3 regions of the Streptomyces sp. NPDC085900 genome follow, and region 1 is predicted to be linked to each of the others. Evidence: riboswitches for the same ligand, from Rfam matches in the RefSeq annotation. Region 1 holds a riboswitch; each other region holds the start of a gene.
The links. Region 1 has a riboswitch for cyclic di-AMP ahead of ACIGDI_RS16010 (peptidoglycan DD-metalloendopeptidase family protein). Riboswitches for the same ligand answer to the same signal wherever they lie in the genome.
Positions count from the first base shown of each region.

Region 2: another riboswitch for cyclic di-AMP. It lies ahead of ACIGDI_RS12705 (NlpC/P60 family protein); the one in region 1 lies ahead of ACIGDI_RS16010 (peptidoglycan DD-metalloendopeptidase family protein).
Region 3: another riboswitch for cyclic di-AMP. It lies ahead of ACIGDI_RS05465 (C40 family peptidase); the one in region 1 lies ahead of ACIGDI_RS16010 (peptidoglycan DD-metalloendopeptidase family protein).

Region 1 covers NZ_JBITSP010000004.1:417,019-422,838, forward strand. Annotated here, with positions in the region: gene ACIGDI_RS16005 (SGNH/GDSL hydrolase family protein) at 101-886, opposite strand; gene ACIGDI_RS16010 (peptidoglycan DD-metalloendopeptidase family protein) at 1,132-2,067, opposite strand; cyclic di-AMP (ydaO/yuaA leader) riboswitch at 2,072-2,229, opposite strand; gene ACIGDI_RS16015 (alpha-galactosidase) at 2,544-4,616, opposite strand; gene ACIGDI_RS16020 (tyrosine-protein phosphatase) at 4,787-5,584, shown strand; gene ACIGDI_RS16025 (DUF6126 family protein) at 5,597-5,722, opposite strand; gene ACIGDI_RS16030 (helix-turn-helix domain-containing protein) at 5,719-5,820, opposite strand, start outside.
Region 2 covers NZ_JBITSP010000003.1:713,603-719,422, reverse strand. Annotated here, with positions in the region: gene ACIGDI_RS12720 (response regulator transcription factor) at 1-384, shown strand, start outside; gene ACIGDI_RS12715 (NlpC/P60 family protein) at 388-1,461, opposite strand; gene ACIGDI_RS12710 (hypothetical protein) at 1,869-2,222, shown strand; gene ACIGDI_RS12705 (NlpC/P60 family protein) at 2,295-3,461, opposite strand; cyclic di-AMP (ydaO/yuaA leader) riboswitch at 3,470-3,641, opposite strand; gene pcrA (DNA helicase PcrA) at 3,896-5,820, shown strand, end outside.
Region 3 covers NZ_JBITSP010000002.1:148,200-154,019, forward strand. Annotated here, with positions in the region: gene bioB (biotin synthase BioB) at 1-898, opposite strand, end outside; gene ACIGDI_RS05445 (8-amino-7-oxononanoate synthase) at 1,047-2,174, shown strand; gene ACIGDI_RS05450 (DUF397 domain-containing protein) at 2,216-2,443, opposite strand; gene ACIGDI_RS05455 (helix-turn-helix domain-containing protein) at 2,463-3,314, opposite strand; gene ACIGDI_RS05460 (ATP-binding protein) at 3,528-3,983, shown strand; gene ACIGDI_RS05465 (C40 family peptidase) at 4,080-4,553, opposite strand; cyclic di-AMP (ydaO/yuaA leader) riboswitch at 4,557-4,768, opposite strand; gene ACIGDI_RS05470 (hypothetical protein) at 5,070-5,378, opposite strand; gene ACIGDI_RS05475 (ATP-dependent Clp protease proteolytic subunit) at 5,386-5,820, opposite strand, start outside.

The sequences.
Region 1 (5,820 bases):
CTGCAAGTAGGGACCATCACAGACCTGGGCCCTCTCGGGTTCGCCCAGTCACAGAATGAGGCCCCCCGGTTCGCACCAGGAGGCCCCACCCAGTCAACCGTCACGCGACGGCGGCGATCCGTGTCCGGATGTCCTCGGGTGACAGCGCGCCCTTCGCCGTGACGTGGTCGCCGGACGACTCGCCGCGCAGTCGGCGCCCGATCCACGGCACCAGGTACTCGCGCGCCCACTGCACGTCGTCCCGCCGTACCTCCAGCGTGCCGCGCGGCGGCAGCGGCGGCCAGGGCTGGTCGGGGTCGGCCGGGATCTCCAGGCCGAGGACCTGTCCGGCGCGCAGCGCCACGCGCGTGTGGCCCTCGGGCGAGAGGTGGAGCCGGTCGCCGTCCCACGCCCTGCGGTCCTGAACCGACTTCAGCGACCACAGGTCGAGCACGGGGCAGCCGTACCGGTCGGCGATGGCCCGCACATGCCCGTTGTAGGTGGCGATCTTGCCGCGCAGGTGCTTCAGCACGGGCACGCCACGGGTGTCGAACCCGGTCGTCACCATGACGGTGCCGGCGACCTGCGTGAGCCGGATGATCGCGCGCTCGAAGCGCTCGGCCACCTCGTCGGGGTCGGTGCCCGGCCGGATGATGTCGTTGCCGCCCGCGCAGAAGGAGACCAGGTCCGGGGCCAGCTCGACGGCCTGCGGGAGCTGGTCCGCAACGATCTGGTCGAGCAGTTTGCCGCGCACCGCGAGGTTCGTGTACCTGAAGTCGCCCTCGGGACGCCGGTCGGCGAGGAGTACCGCGAAGCGGTCCGCCCAGCCGACGAAGGCCCCGTCGGGGCCGGGGTCGCCGACGCCCTCGGTGAAGCTGTCCCCCACCGCGACGTACGACCCGATCACTGATCTGCTGTCACTCTTCGAATCGTCTGCCACAGCCGTCATGATTCACCTTCGAATGTGACCTACGCGACCGTAGGCAGGGCTTGACGGTCGGTGAGATAAGCCACTCGCAAAGTGTTGACCAAGGTCGGAATAACCCCTCGATGTGCGCTGTTGCTGGGTCAACAGTCGGACACACCGAAGGCCGGACCCGGGGATCGAGGTCCGGCCTTCGGCAGCGTGTCAGGCGGCGTGGCGGCGGGGGGTCAGCCGACGGCGACGCCCTTGGAGCGGAGGTAGGCGACCGGGTCCACGTCGGAGCCGTAGTTCGGCGTGGTCCGGATCTCGAAGTGCAGGTGCGGGCCGGTGACATTGCCCGTAGCGCCGGAGAGGCCGACCTGCTGGCCCGCGCTCACGCTCTGGCCGGCCGAGACGGAGAGCTGCGAGAGGTGCCCGTACTGGGCGTAGTAGCCGTCGGCGAGCCTGATGACGACCTGGTTGCCGTACGCGCCGCCCCAGCCGGCGGAGACGACGGTGCCCGCGCCCACGGCCTTGAGGGGGGTACCGGTGGGGACGACGAAGTCGACGCCGGTGTGGTAGCCGCTGGACCACATGCTGCCGGCCACGCGGTAGCCGGTGCCGACGGTGGCGCCGGAGACGGGGAGCTGGAAGCCCGTGGCGGAGGCGGTGGTCGCGGCAGCGCTGCGGGTGGTGCCCTCACCGGAGGAGGACGAGCGCTCCTTCGACGAGGTCGAACCCTGCGAGGACGAGGACTTGGCCGTGGAGGACCTGTGGGCGCTCGTCGCGGCCTTCTTGCCGATCGTGAGCTTCAGACCGGGGTGGATGAGCGACGGGTCGTCGCCGACGACGGTGCGGTTGTCGGCGTAGAGCTTGTGCCAGCCACCGCTGACGTGCTGCTCCTCGGCGATCTTCGAAAGGTAGTCACCGGACCGGACCGAATAGACGTGCACCGCCTTTTCGGAGGCGGAGTTCTTCTTTTCGGTCGCCTTCTTCACGGTATTCGGAAGGGACTGAACGGCCTTTTCCGAAACCGACTGGGAAGCGGACTGGGCGGTGGCCGCGTGGGCACCCGTGGCACCCATCAGCGGGAGGGCGAGCGCGGCGCCGCCGGTTCCGGCGACGGCGATGGAGCGAGTGAAGCGCTGGGACTTCGGACGACGGTGCTTACCCTTCGCGGGCATGGCGAATTCCTCTCCGGCGCCTGCGAGGTGAGCTGTCGGGTGCGGGCTGGAGATGCCCGGCCGCGCGCTGGTCGCGGCTGTACCCCTAGCCGTTCCGGAGACCGGAACAGGCGTTGTACCTGTGGGTCCCCCGCTCCTGCCGTACACGGGTGATTGGTGCGGGCTCCGGGCGGCGGCAGGATTGGGCGTCCGTCCGGATTGGTGTGGAACGTAAGCGACGAGGACGCGAAGGGACAAGCGACGGTTCCCCGTGAATCCGTTTCCCTTGATCCTCTGCGGAAATCCACGGTCACTCTCCGTGAATTTCCGCTTCGTCCCACTCTTCAATCCGCAGGAAAGACAGATTGATTACGTGAGCATGACGAGGTACGCACCGTCACGGCTATGACGCTGCTCACGTGACGCTGCTCCAGCTTCCCTTGTCACAGCGCGAGTTGGAATGAAGCCCAATCAACGCAGCAATTCGGACAGAAGAGTCAGATGCGGCGCAGGCGGAGAACTGCCGCATCGAGGTCGCCCCGAAGTCCGGTATGCAGACCGTGATGCAGCAATACGGCACCTCGATGCACTTCGCCCGTTTCGAGGCATTCGTACGACGCTGTCGGGTCGAGGGCACGCAGCCGCAGGGCCGGCACGGGCTCGCCGTAGCTCTGTGCCTGCAGCCAGGCGAGGACGACGCTCTGGTCCCCGCGCGCGTACTGCACGGCGCTCAGCCCGCCCGTCGGCGGCCTGAGGCGGTGGAGCTCGCCGTGCTGGACGAGCGGCCGGATCTCCTTGTAGAGGCTCACCCAGTCGCGGGCCTCGGCCAGCTCCTCCTCGGTCCACTGCGTGAGGTCCCCGCCCACCCCGAGCACTCCGGCCATGGCACTGACGAACCGGAAGCGCAGCGAGCTGACGCGCCCGTTGAGCTGGGTGTTGGGGCTGTCGGTGACCCAGGCGGCCATCACGCGCGCGGGGTGGATCTGGCTGAAGCCGTGCTGGATGGCGAGCCGGTCGAGCGGATCGGTGTTGTCGGAGGTCCACACCTGGTCCGTACGGCTCATGATCCCGAGGTCGATCCGTCCGCCACCGCCCGAGCAGGACTCGAAGACGACACCGGGGTGGGCCGCCCGCAGCCGGTCCAGCAAGGCGTAGAGGGTGTGGACGTGGTCGACCCAGAGGCGCTGCGGGTAGGCGTCACCGGGCCAGCCGGCGTCCGTGAAGCAACGGTTGAAGTCCCACTTCACGTAGTCGATCTGAGCGCTGGACAGCAGTGCGTCGAGCCGCTCCCAGAGGTACTCCTGGACGTCCTCGCGGGCCAGGTTCAGTACGAGCTGGTTGCGCAGCTCCGTCCGCCTGCGTCCGGGCTGGAACTGGACCCAGTCGGAGTGGGCGCGATACAGGTCGCTGTCCGGATTGACCATCTCGGGCTCGACCCAGATGCCGAACTGCATGCCGAGCGCGTGCACATAGTCGGCGAGTGGGGCCAGGCCCTTGGGGAAGCGGTCGGGGTTGGGTGTCCAGTCGCCGAGCCCGGCCCGGTCGCTGGTGCGCTTGCCGAACCAGCCGTCGTCGACGACGAACAGCTCCACGCCGATCGCCGCGGCCCGCCGTGCGAGGGCGCTCTGCTGTTCCTCGGAGATGTCGAACTCCGTGGCCTCCCAGGAGTTGAACAGCACGGGGCGGTCCTGGTCCGCGTCCGGGACGACGTACGCGCGTTGGTAGGCGTGCCAGGCCCGGCTCGCCCCGCCGAAGCCGCCGTCGCTCCACAGCCCGGCGAAGACGGGGGTGGTGTACGACTCCCCCGCCGCCAGGCTCAGCAGTCCGGAGTCGTCGTAGCCCGCGCCGCCGGTGATCTGCACGCGCGCGTCCGGGAGTTGGGCCACCGCGATGCGCCAGGAACCGGACCAGCCCAGGGCGCAGCCGTAGACCTCGCCGCGCTCCTCGGTGGCGTCGGTGTCGAGGGCGACCCAGGGCAGGTGCTGGTGCCCGGTGTGCCCGCGGCGGCTGCCGATGACCTTCTCACCGTAGGTGAGCGGCGAACTCGTGAGCCGGGACTCCGCGGCCCAGCGGCCGTGCAGCTGGGACAGCCGCCAGCCGTCGCGGTCGGGGAGGGTCCAGGTGGCGGCGTCCGCGCGCAGCAGCTCCAGGGCGCCCGGGCCCTCGTTGTCGAGGGTCACCCAGCGCTCGACGACGTCGTGCCGCATCCGGTGGTGCAGGGTGATCGCGAGCCCGCCGTCGCGGAACCTCAGCCGGAGGTGGTCGCCCTCCGCCTCGTACGTCTCGAAGCGCCACTCGGTGCCGCGCCGCTCCTCGGAGCGCACGGACAGGGCGGGCCTCACGAACCGCGGGCCGCCCTCGACCGGGTACTCCTCACGGCCGTCGAGCGGGGACTCGAAGGGGCGGTAGTCCGGCAGCGGGCGTACGGCGAGGGCCTCGGCGTCGGCGAGGGCGATCCGGGGGCCCCAGTGCAGGTGCAGGAGCTCGTCGTCCTCGGTGAGATGGATCGCGTAACCGCTGGTCGGCCCGGTCAGGAGCCAGGTACGGCCGTTCTCGGAGATCTCCAGCATCAAGCCCTCACATATTCGAACAGGTGCGATCAAGCAGCAACATCATCAGTGCCGGTGGGGGCCGACGGCAACGCCTGTGGACAACTCATTGCCCAAGGAATGCATGTCGTATCGTCGACACGGTGCCCGTCGTCGAGCCGAGTCGGCGGGGCCGACTGGGAGGAGCCCCCGTGACGCAGCAGATCCCGTCGACCGAGCCGGAGCTGGCCGGGGTGCGCAACTTCCGCGACGTGGGCGGGCTGCCGACGGTGGACGGGCGGCGGGTGCGCCACGGGGTGCTGTTCCGCAGCGGGCACCTGGCGCACGCGACCGGGGAGGACGCCGCGTTCCTCTCCTCGCTGGGGCTGCACACGATCTTCGACTTCCGCAACGCCGCGGACCAGAAGCTGGAGGGGCCGGACGTCGAGCTGCCGGGCGTGCGCAATGTGAACCTGCCGCTGTCCGACCCGGCGGACGGCGTCGGCTTCTGGAAGATGGTGCGGGACGGCGAGATCGAGCAGCTGCGCGAGGTCCTCGGCGACGGCAAGGCCGCGGGCCGCATGATCACCTCGTACCGCACGATCATCAGGGAGCGCACCGCCGAGCACACGCGCGTGCTGCGCTCGCTCGCCGAGGACAGCGTGCCGGCGCTCATGCACTGTGCGGCGGGCAAGGACCGCGCGGGCCTGTCCATAGCCGTCACGCTGCTCGCCCTGGGCGTCGAGCGGGAGGCCGTCGTCGCGGACTACCTGGAGTCCAACGCCAAGCACCGCCGCTACAAGGTGCACCGCAGCAGCAGCTCCTCCGCCGGCTACTCCCCCGAGGTCATGGAGCTGCTCAGCCCCCTGTTCGAGGCGCGCGCGGAGTATCTGGCGGCGGCCTTCGAGACCATCGAGGAGACGTGGGGCGGGGTCGAGGCGTATCTGGAGCAGGGGCTCGGGGTCACACCGGAGATCCGTGAGCGGCTGCGCGGGCGGCTGCTCGACTGACGGGCATCCGGGCTACTTCGCCCCCACCGCGAACAGCAGGTAGATGAAGGCCGCGAACAGGTGTCCGACGGCGATGTAGATGATCAGCCTGACCCACAGGCCGCGAGGGAACTTCTCCTCCATGTCGGTCTTGCTCATGGCATCTCTCCATAGGTGGGGCCGAGGCACAGGGTGGCCGTCGGACTCTGCAGCAGGGTGTGGACGAACAGGAGCTCGACACCGTCGGGGTCCTGCGC
Region 2 (5,820 bases), on a different contig from region 1:
GCGGCGGAGGACGTGATCGGTGTGATCCGCGGCGGCGCCCGCGGCTACGTCACCAAGACGATCACCGGCACCGACCTCGTCAACTCCGTCTTCCGGGTCCAGGAGGGGGACGCCGTGTTCTCCCCGCGGCTGGCCGGCTTCGTCCTGGACGCCTTCGCCTCCACCGACGCCCCGCCGGTCGACGAGGACCTGGACCGTCTCACCCAGCGCGAGCGCGAGGTGCTGCGGCTGATCGCCCGCGGGTACGCCTACAAGGAGATCGCCAAGCAGCTGTTCATCTCGGTGAAGACGGTCGAGTCCCATGTCTCGGCGGTCCTGCGGAAGCTGCAGCTGTCGAACCGGCACGAGCTGACGCGGTGGGCGACGGCCCGGCGCCTGGTCTGACACTCACACCACCCGCGTCGCCCCCGCGAAGGGCATCTCGTCGATCGGCGCGATCCGCACCGGGGCCGAGGGGTTCGGGGCGTGGATCATCTGGCCGTTGCCGATGTAGATGCCGACGTGGCTGATGCCGGAGTAGAAGAACACCAGGTCGCCCGGGAGCAGTTCGGAACGGGAGACGCGGCGCCCGGCGTCGATCTGGGCGTACGTCGTGCGGGGGAGGGAGACGCCCGCGGAGCGGTACGCGGACTGGACCAGGCCGGAGCAGTCGAAGGCGTCCGGGCCGGTGGCGCCCCACACATAGGGGCTGCCGAGCTTGGAATAGGCGTACTGGACGGCGGCCGCGGCACGGGAGTCGGGCGCCTGGGCCGTGGCCGGGGCGGGGGCCTGGAGGCCGACGCGGCCTTCCGTGCCCGACCGGGACGCGCGGCCCGTACCGCCGCCGTCCAGCCCGAGCCGTGCGCGCTCCTCGGACGACAGGCCGGACAGCAGCCGCCGCGCCGCGTCCAGCTTGCCGGTGATCGTCTTCTTCTGCCGCGCCAGTTCGGCCTGCCGTGCCTTCAGCGAGGTCAGCTCGACGCGTGCGGTCCCGCGCAACTGCTGGATGTCCCGCAGCTGTTCGCGTACGTCCGCGACGGCCGCCGCCTGCCGGGTGCCGACCCGGTCGACGAACTCGGCGCCGTCCAGGTACCGGTCGGGATCGCTGGAGAGGACGAGCTGCAGCGCGGGGTCCAGCCCGCCGCCCCGGTACTGCGCCGCCGCGATCGAACCCAGCGCCTCCCGCGCCGAGTTGAGCTTCTCCGTCTTGCGTGCCGCCTCGTCCCGCAGGGTCGACAGACGGCGCTCGGCGGCCTGCGCCTTCTCCTTCGCGCCGTCGTACTTCTGGGTGGCGGTCTCGGCCTCCTGGTAGAGCCGGTCCACCTTCGCCTTGACCTGTGCCGGGGTCAGCCGCGGCTCGGCGTGTCCGGTCCCGTCGAAGGCCGTCGCGGTCGCGGCGCCCGCCAGGGCGATCGTGAAGGCCGTACGGGCGGTGCTGCCGCCCAGTGATGCTCGCCGACCGGGCTTGCGATGCGCTGCCACCTGGACTGCACGTCCTTTCGTACGACCACCCCGTCCGGGGCGGCTTACGCGTCCGGCGGCGGCTCGCACAGGGGGAGCGGCCGCCGCCGGACCTTCTCGGCGGTGGTGGCCGACTGCCGCCCCTGGCCCGGGCGGCGGTGGGGAGCCGGTCACCTGGGGAAGGACGCTAAACCTGGCTGTGTCGGTCCGGTAACGCGTTGTGCGGAAGTGCCGTGAGTGCGGCGCCGGGTGACCGGATGCGACCGTGATCCAGGCCCTGCCTCGTCGGGTTCACGCGGTGCGGTGACCGATGTGACGGTTCTCGGGTGCCCCCGGGGGGCGGGGTGCTATGGCGCATATATGCGGCCGACGGATGGAGGAGGGCCGGTGTCGGGTGCCCCTGGCGCCCCTGTCTAAGCTCCGGCCTCATGGACGTACTCATCCATCTCTTCGTCGGCCTGCACATCGTCGGCATCGCCGCGCTCCTCGGCGGCTTCCTCACCCAGATGAAGGCGATGGGGCAGGGCACGGCCCGCTTCGTCCCCGCCATGCTGCACGGGGCGCTGACCATGCTGGTCACCGGCGCGATCCTGGTCGGCCTCAACCAGGCCGACGACCACCACGTCAACAACGTCAAGATCGGCCTGAAGCTGGCCCTGCTGATCGTGATCCTCGGCCTGGTCTACGTGAAGCGGGACGAGGAGAAGGTGGACAAGAGCATGTTCGGGCTGGTGGGCGCGCTCACCACGGCGAACATCTTCATCGCGGTGCTGTGGACCTGACGCGGGCGAGTGGTGGCGCGATGGGGCGCACGGTGATTGCCGTGCGCCCCTGTTGTCGCTGACGCGCCGGGCTCACGCCGGTCTGACCACGCTGTGGATGATGGACTCGCCGCCGTAGTAGATCGACTCCTCGCGGACGTAAGCGCCCGGCTTCGGGGCGTGGATCATCATGCCGTTGCCGATGTAGATGCCGACGTGGCTGATGTCGTCGTAGAAGAAGATCAGGTCTCCCGGCTGGGCGTCGGTGAGGGAGACGGTGGTGCCGGCGTTCACCTGGTCGTAGGTGGTGCGCGGGAGCGTGACGCCGGCGGCCTTCCAGGCGGCCTGGGTGAGACCGGAGCAGTCGTAGGAGCCGGGGCCGGTGGCGCCCCAGACGTACGGCTTGCCGATCTGCGCGCGGGCGAACGAGATCGCCTTCGCGGCCTTGGTGGCGTACGAGGAGTCCGAGGTGCCCGTACCGGTACCGGTGCTGGTGCCGGACGTGGACGTGGAGCCGCTGTCCTGGGTCGCGGCCGCTGCCTCGGCCTGCGCGGCCGCCTGCTGCTTGGCCAGCTCGGCGGCCTTGCGGGCGGCCTCCTCCTGCTTCTGCTTCTCGATCTGAGCGAGCCGCGCCTTCTCCTGGGCCGTCAGCTTCGACAGCAGCTCGCGCGCGGAGCTGAGCTTGCGCTGCACCGTGGACTTGGCGGTCTGCAGGTCGCTCTGCGTCCGGGTGAGCGTCTCCAGACTCCGGGAGGCCTCTTCGCGCTTCTTCATCGTCGCCGACTGCTCGGCGAAGTAGTCGTCGACCGCGGTCTTCTGACGTGAGGTCAGCCGGCCCATCAGCTGCGTCTGGTCGAAGTAGTCCTGCGGGGAGTCGGCGAGCAGGAAGGTCGCCGTGTCGGGTGCGGCGGCCCCGGTGCGGTACTGGGCGGCGGCGAAGGAACCGAGCTGCTCGCGCTCCTGGTTGAGCTTCTGGGCGCGCTTGGCGACGTCGTCGAGGAGGGTGTCGACCTGCTTGCGCTGCTTGGTGGTCTTCTCCTTGGCCGCGTTGTACTTCTCGGTGGCCGACTCGGCCTGGCGGTAGAGGTCGTCGACCTTCTTCTCGACCTCCTCGAGGCTGGGCCGGCCGTCGGTGGAGGGTGTTGCGTCGGCCGTCTGGGACAGCAGTGCCACGGAGGTGAGGGCGGCCGTGGCGAGAGCGGGGGTGCGTATGCCTGGTACACGCGTTCCCGCGGGGCGCGACTTGCGGTGCGACGCCAAGGGAGGCGACTCCTTCCATGCTCCGCCTACCGAGTTAGCTGTCGGGTTCGGGCGGGTGGTTCGGAAGGGTTGCCCTACGGTCCGCTCCCCGCGAGGGGGTCGGGCCGATTCACCCCAAGGTCGGTTGGGTCCCCGGCTCCGGACGGCGCGGCGGCGCCCCGGACTCGGCGGAGGCCACGCGGCCCGGCGACGTTCGCCGGTGGGGGTCGTATGGCCTGCGCGGAACGGTAGCCAACTCGTGTGGCCTCTGTGAAGGATGATGTTCGATATGCCCGATACATTTTCGTGACCTTTGGTCAACCGGTCGCCGCTGGTCACAGACCGTGGCGGAGGGGTGCGGCAGCGTGTGCGGCGGTATCGGATCCGGTCCGGATCCGGCGATGTTCTCAGGGCGGCGGCGGGCTGTCAGTGGGGCCCCCTAGACTCGGAGAGCGATGAGCAGCCTCTTTGACGACAGCTTCCTGGCGGACCTCCAGGCCCCCCGCGGCCACGAGGAACCCCCGCCACCGCCCGAGGACGATCACGTACCGGAGCCCGTTCCGGACGATCTGTTCGGCGGGAAGTTCGACGTACCGCCGGACCGGGACTCCTACTACCGCGACGGCGCCCCGCGTCCGGCGATCGACCCGGCCGCGCTCCTCGACGGGCTGAACGAGAACCAGCGCGCGGCCGTCGTGCACGCCGGCACCCCCCTGCTCATCGTGGCCGGCGCCGGCTCCGGCAAGACCCGCGTGCTCACCCACCGCATCGCCCACCTCCTCGGCTCGCGGAACGTGCACCCCGGCCAGATCCTCGCGATCACCTTCACCAACAAGGCCGCCGGTGAGATGAAGGAGCGTGTCGAGCAGCTCGTCGGCCCACGCGCGAACGCGATGTGGGTGATGACCTTCCACAGCGCGTGCGTGCGCATCCTGCGCCGCGAGAGCAAGAAGCTCGGTTTCACGTCCTCGTTCTCGATCTACGACGCCGCCGACAGCAAGCGCCTGATGGCCCTGGTCTGCCGGGACCTGGAGCTCGACCCCAAGCGCTATCCGCCCAAGTCCTTCAGCGCCAAGATCAGCAACCTGAAGAACGAGCTGATCGACGAGGAGGACTTCGCCGCCCAGGCCACCGACGGCTTCGAGAAGACCCTCGCCCAGGCGTACGCCATGTACCAGTCGCGGCTGCGCGAGGCGAACGCCCTCGACTTCGATGACCTGATCATGACGACGGTCAACCTGCTGCGCGCCTTCCCGGACGTCGCCGAGCACTACCGCCGCCGCTTCCGGCACGTCCTGGTCGACGAGTACCAGGACACCAACCACGCGCAGTACGCGCTGGTGCGCGAGCTCGTGGGCACGGGCGCCCACGACGAGGACGTCCCGCCGAACGAGCACGACGTCCCGCCCGCCGAACTGTGCGTCGTCGGCGACGCCGACCAGTCGATCTACGCCTTCCGCGGCGCGACGATCCGCAACATCCTCCAGTTCGAGGAGGACTACCCGGACGCGACGACGATCCTGCTGGAGCAGAACTACCGCTCCACCCAGACGATCCTCTCCGCGGCCAACGCCGTCATCGAGCGCAACGAGTCCCGCCGCCCGAAGAACCTGTGGACCAACGCCGGCGCCGGCGCGCGCATCACCGGCTACGTCGCCGACACCGAGCACGACGAGGCGCAGTTCGTCGCCGACGAGATAGACCGTCTCACCGACGCGGGCGACGCGAAGGCCGGCGACGTCGCCGTCTTCTACCGCACCAACGCCCAGTCCCGTGTCTTCGAAGAGGTCTTCATCCGCGTCGGCCTGCCCTACAAGGTCGTCGGCGGCGTCCGCTTCTACGAGCGCAAGGAGGTCCGGGACGTCCTGGCCTACCTTCGGGTCCTCGCCAACCCCGAGGACTCGGTGCCGCTGCGCCGCATCCTCAACGTCCCCAAGCGCGGCATCGGCGAGCGCGCCGAAGCGATGATCGACGCCCTCTCCCAGCGCGAGAAGATCAGCTTCGCGCAGGCGCTGCGCCGCGTCGACGAGGCGTACGGCATGGCCGCGCGGTCCACCAACGCCGTCAAGAAGTTCAACACGCTGATGGAGGACCTCCGTACGATCGTCGACTCCGGCGCGGGCCCCGCGACCGTCCTGGAGGCGGTGCTCGAACGGACCGGCTACCTCGCCGAGTTGCAGGCCTCGACCGACCCGCAGGACGAGACCCGGATCGAGAACCTCCAGGAACTCGCCGCCGTCGCCCTGGAGTTCGAGCAGGAGACCGCGGAGGGCGAGGCCTCCGGCGGACTCTCCGACTTCCTGGAGCGGGTGGCCCTGGTCGCCGACTCGGACCAGATCCCGGACGAGGAGGAGGACGGCTCCGGAGTCATCACGCTGAT
Region 3 (5,820 bases), on a different contig from region 1:
AGTCGCCCAGGAAGATCGAGTTGGCCAGGTGCAGGGCGACCGGCTGCATCGAGCGCAGATGGACCTCGCGGCCGCCCGCGATGCGCACCTCGATGTCGGGGCAGACGAAGCGGACCATCGCCAGGATGCGCAGACAGCGCTGCGGGGTGAGGTTCCACTCCGCGGCCAGCGGGGTGCCCTCGACCGGGATGAGGAAGTTGACCGGCACCGAGTCCGGGTCCAGCGCCCGCAGCGAGAAGACCACGTCGACCAGGTCCTCGTCGCTCTCGCCCATGCCCGCGATCAGGCCGGAGCAGGCGGACAGACCCGCCGCGTGCGCCTTGTTCACGGTGTCGACGCGGTCGGCGTAGGTGTGCGTGGTCGTGATGTCGCCGTACGTCGACTCCGACGTGTTGAGGTTGTGGTTGTAGGCGTCCGCGCCCGCCTCGCGCAGCCGCTCGGCCTGGCCGTCGGAGAGCAGACCGAGGCAGGCGCACACCTCCACGCCCTCGTTCTGTTCCTTGATCGCCTTGATGGTGCCCGCGACCCGGTCCACGTCACGGTCGGTCGGACCGCGCCCGGACGCCACCAGGCACACCCGCTTGGCGCCTCCCGCCAGACCGGCCGCGGCGGCCTGGGAGGCCTGCTCCGGCTTGAGCCAGGTGTACTTGAGGATGCCCGTGCTGGAGCCGAGCCGCTGGGAGCAGTAGGAGCAGTCCTCCGGACACAGCCCGGACTTGAGGTTGACGAGGTAGTTGAGTTTCACCCGTCGCCCGAACCAGTGCCGGCGCACCTTCCCGGCCGCGGCCACCACATCGAGCACGTCGTCGTCGGAAGTGGCGAGGACGGCCAGAGCTTCCTCGCGGGTCGGCAGCTCGCGCCGAAGCCCCTTGTCCACCAGCGTGTTCAGCAGGTCCATGAGAGCCGATCCTGTCCTACGGACCCGCCCCGGGCCAAGGAGAGAATGAACAAGACGTGCGCTTCGACGTGTGGGTATTGCCACATCATGGGGTGCGGCCGGTCCGGCTAGTGTCTGTCCACTGCCTACAAAAGCACTCGGAGGAGTCATGGCGTTCGGCTGGATCGACGAGCAGGCGGAACTGCGCCGCCGCGCCGGACTCGTACGGCGGCTTCGTCCGCGCCCGGCCGACTCCCCGCTCCTGGACCTCGCGAGCAACGACTACCTGGGGCTGACCCACCATCCCGAGGTCGCCGAGGGCGCGGCCGAGGCCGCCCGGACCTGGGGCGGCGGCTCCACCGGCTCCCGCCTGGTCACCGGTACGACGGAACTGCACGCCGAGCTGGAGCGGGAACTCGCCGACTTCTGCGGCTTCGAGTCGGCGCTGGTCTTCTCCTCCGGCTACGCGGCCAACCTCGCCGCCGTCACCGCGCTGGCCCCGCACGGCTCGCTGATCGTCTCCGACGCGGGCAACCACGCCTCGCTGATCGACGGCTGCCGGCTCGCCCGGGGCGGCACGCAGGTCGTGCCGCACGCGGACCCGGAGGCGGTGCGCAAGGCGCTGCGGACCCACGACGGCCCGGCCGTGGTCGTCTCCGACACCGTCTTCTCGGTCGACGGGGACGCGGCCCCGCTGGCCGCCTTCGCCGGCGCCTGCCGGGAGCGGGGCGCGGGGCTGCTGGTCGACGACGCGCACGGGCTCGGCGTCCTGGGCGACGGGGGCCGGGGTGCCGTATGGGCGGCGGGCCTCGCGGGCGACGGCGACGTGGTCGTGACGGCCACGCTGTCGAAGTCGCTCGGCAGTCAGGGCGGAGTGGTGCTGGGCCCGGCCAAGGTGATCGACCACCTGGTCAACGCGGCCCGGACGTTCATCTTCGACACGGGTCTGGCGCCGGCGGCGGCGGGGGCGGCCCTGGCCGCGCTGCGGCTGCTGCGCCGCGAGCCCGAGCGGGCGGCGCGGGCTCGCGAGGTGGCGGCGGAACTGCACGCGCGGCTGACCGCCGCGGGCCACGAGGCGGTGCGCCCGGACGCCGCGGTCGTCTCGGTGCGCGCTCCGTCCCCGGAGGGGGCCGTGCGATGGGCGGCCGACTGCCGTACGGCAGGCCTCGCCGTGGGCTGCTTCCGTCCTCCTTCCGTTCCCGACGGCATCTCACGGCTCAGGCTGACCGCCCGCGCGGACCTCTCCGGGGCGCAGATCGAACATGCGGTGAAGGTGATCGGCGAGACGCGACCATGAGTCGGCGTGACACGGCCGTGTGCCGCGCGATCACGGACTGATCAGGACCTGACGACCGCGAGGAAGCCCGCCCAGCTCTCGGGGGAGAAGAGCAGCGCGGGTCCCGCGGTGTCCTTGGAGTCGCGCACCGCGAGCAGTCCGGACCATGGGCCGGAGTGCGGCAGTGCCGTCTCGACGCAGTTGTTCGCTCCCGTGCTGTAGCTGCTGCGCAGCCACCGCACGCCGTGCAGTTCGGTGCTGGAAGGTACGTTCCGAGGCAGTGCGGACATGGTGCCTCCTTACGCGCCGTCAAACTGTCGCGGCGATGTAATCCAACGAGTCCTCGGGTGAAAGGGCATGAATCCGAAGGGCGTTGAAGGCCTGTGTATAGGCCTCCAGGTCTTCTTTCCGTTCGAGGTAGAGGCTACTCGTCAAGTGGTCGAGAACAACCACGTCCAGATCAGAAGTGCGCGAAAATGAGAAGATTACGAAAGGGCCTGTGACACCGACATGTGCCCCGGCGGCGAACGGCAGCACCTGAAGCCGAACTTGGGGCAGACGGGCCGCTTCCAGGAGCCGTTCGCGTTGCCGTGCCATGACGTCCGGACCGCCGATCTCCCGGTGCAGCACCGCCTCGTCCAGGACCGCTGCCAGCTCCAACGGCGGATCCGCGCGCAGTACGTCCTGCCGGGCCAGCCGCACCTCGACCAGAGCGTCCAGCCGTTCGTCGTCCAGTCCGTCGACCGCCGCGCGGGTGACCGCACGCGCGTATTCGGGCGTTTGCAGCAGACCGGGCACGACGGACGTCTCCAGCGTGCGCATCGCGCTCGCCTGCGACTCGAGGCTGATGAAGTCGCGATAGGTGGGCGGGAGAATTCCGCGATAGGCGTGCCACCAGTGGTGGCGCCCGCCCCCCTCGTCGGAGCCCGCCAACACCAAAAGCAACTCGCGCAGTTGGGAGTCCGCGACACCGTAGGCGTCGAGAAGTAACCGCACATCGGCCGGTTTCACCCCGCTGGCGCCCGTCTCTATCCGGCTCACCTTCGACTGGTGCCAGCCCACGAGCCGGGCCGCCTCACCACTGGTGAGGCCCGCCCCCGTGCGCAGGGCGCGCAGTTCGGCGCCCAGCTTGCGGCGGCGCACCGCGGGACCGTTCTGCATGCGGTACTCCTTACTCCTTCCGGGGCGCCCAAATACGGTCTTCCGTCGTAGAGTTCACCGCTTTGAGCGACAGATATATGCATATCTTGGTGGATCGCCACCCGTGACCGTCGCGGTAATGGCAGTCTGGCGAAGAAGCACCAGTCCGGGACCGTACTCGAACCATCCGCTCCATGTCGGACTCCGGTCCCGTGGGAAAGGGACGACGTCGCCATGGCAGACCACCTGGAAGCATCCGTCACTCTGCCGAGCGAGCCGGCCTCGGTCTCCGCCGCTCGCGGCTACGTGGTCACCACGCTGGCGGAATGGGGTCTGCCCGCCCACACCGAAGCGGCCGAGACGATCCGCCTCATTGTCTCCGAACTGGCCACCAACGCGGTACAGCACACCTTCGGGCAGTCCCCCACCTTCACGGTGGACCTGCGGCTCGACCGTGACGAGCAACTGCGGATCGGTGTCACCGACAGCCATCCGCGCTTCCCCAAGCGGCTGCCGGCCGCGGTCCAGCAGGACAACGGCCGGGGCATGGTGATCATCCGTTGGCTGGCGGCCGAGTGCGGCGGCAAGCTGCGGGTGCGGCCCACGAGAGAGGGCGGCAAGACGGTCTCCATCGAACTGCCGTGGACCGTTCCGGCCCAGCCGGTCACGGCGGGGCAGCAGGAGCCGTGAACCAAGACGCCCAGGCGCGATACGCCTGGGTGCGAAGAAGTGTCGAGCCCCGTGGGGGTGACGGCAGGTCAGGGTGCCGCCACCCCCACGGGAGAGTCAGCTGATCCGGCCGTACCAGACGCTCCTGGTCCAGATCTTCTGGAGCTTCACGACGTCCCCGGTCTTCGGGGCGTGCCAGATCTTCCCCTTCCCGGCGTAGATGCCCACGTGGTAGACGTTCGAGCCCGAGTGGAAGAACACCAGGTCTCCGGCCTTGCGGTGGCTCGCGGAGATGTGGTGGGACTTGTTGTACTGCTGGGCCGCCGTACGAGGCAGTTTCTTGCCCGCCTTCTTGAACGAGTACAGCGTGAGCCCCGAGCAGTCGAAGCGGCGCGGTCCGGTGGCGCCCCACTTGTACGGGGATCCCTTTTTGGACGCCGCTACCTGAAGCGCCTTCGTCGCCGTCGTCGCGGCCGCGGCGTCGGTGGCGACGCCCGGGAGCACGACGGAGCCGCCCACTGCGGCGAGAGTGAGGGCCGAGGCCGTGCCGGCCCGGACCATCAGCGACGGGACACGATTGAGCGCAGTCATGCGCAACCCTTCGTCAGCCGCCTGTGAAGGATGACCTGTCGGATTCGGGCTGGCGAAGTTGCCCGGCCGCTGCTGCGGCTTCACCCCAAGGGCTGCTCGGTCCGGTCATGGCGTGACCGTGCCGGCGACCCGTCGTGCTTGGGTCCTCCACTCCTGCCGATCCACTCCTGTCGACCGGTCATCCGGGCGGCGGCAGGACTCGGCGTCCGCCCGGATCGCCCCGCCGCTGTGGCGGGGGCTTGTCGTCAGACAGGGATCTTGGCTCACTGATGTCCGAAAATCCCAATGGAATCGGGGATTTGTGGCGTTACTCACCACTCACCCGTTCGGGTGGACACCCTGTTTTTCGAACAGCCGTCGCGGTATCGAGGAGCCCCGGACCAGGGGCGGAACGTCCCATTCCGCCCTTTGGGTACGCGTGTTGCGCAACCGGAACGGTCCCGAAACAGCAGCCGCGTCTACTCCAAAAGGGGGTACGCCGTTTGGTCCGTTTCAAGCCCGGTCCGGACGGTCGCGTCAACTGTCGGACTGCGGCGGCACGGTGACCCGTGCCGTACGCCGCTCGCCGTCCAGCACCCGCATGGCCCGACCCAGCGTGGGGGCGTGCAGTTCGGTCTCGCCCCGCTGGTGCATCAGCACCAGGGCGTCGCGCAGTTCGGCCGCCTTGGTCACCAGCGCCTGAGCGGCGCGGAGGCCGCGGTACGTGTCTCCGTGGTGCGCCGGGTTGATGCGGCCGAGCAGGTCGACCACGTCGAGGTAACGGTCGATCAACTCGCCCTCGGCGCGCGTGAGGGCGGGCAGCGGCGGGAGTTCGGGTGGCAGCACCGGCCGCTCACCTCCCCGCGGGCGGCGCGAGGGGGGACCTGCGGCTGGGGACGATCCGGTCCACCAGCCCGTACTCCACCGCCTCCTGGGCGTCGAGGATCTTGTCGCGCTCGATGTCCTCGGTCACCTGCTCCCGGGACCGCCCCGTGTGCCGTACCAGCATCTCCTCCAGGCGGGTGCGCAGCCGTGACAGCTCGTCGGCCTGGATGGCCAGGTCGCTGGCCTGACCCTGCACCGGTTCGTACAGCGCGGGCTGACGGATGACCATGCGCGCGCCCGGCAGCGCGGACCGCTTGCCCGGCGTGCCGGCCGCCAGCAGCACCGCCGCCGAGGAGCCCGCCTGCCCCAGGCAGATCGTCTCCACGTCGCAGCCGACGTACTGGATCGTGTCGTAGATCGCCGACATGGCGGTGAACGAGCCGCCCGGGGAGTTGATGTACAG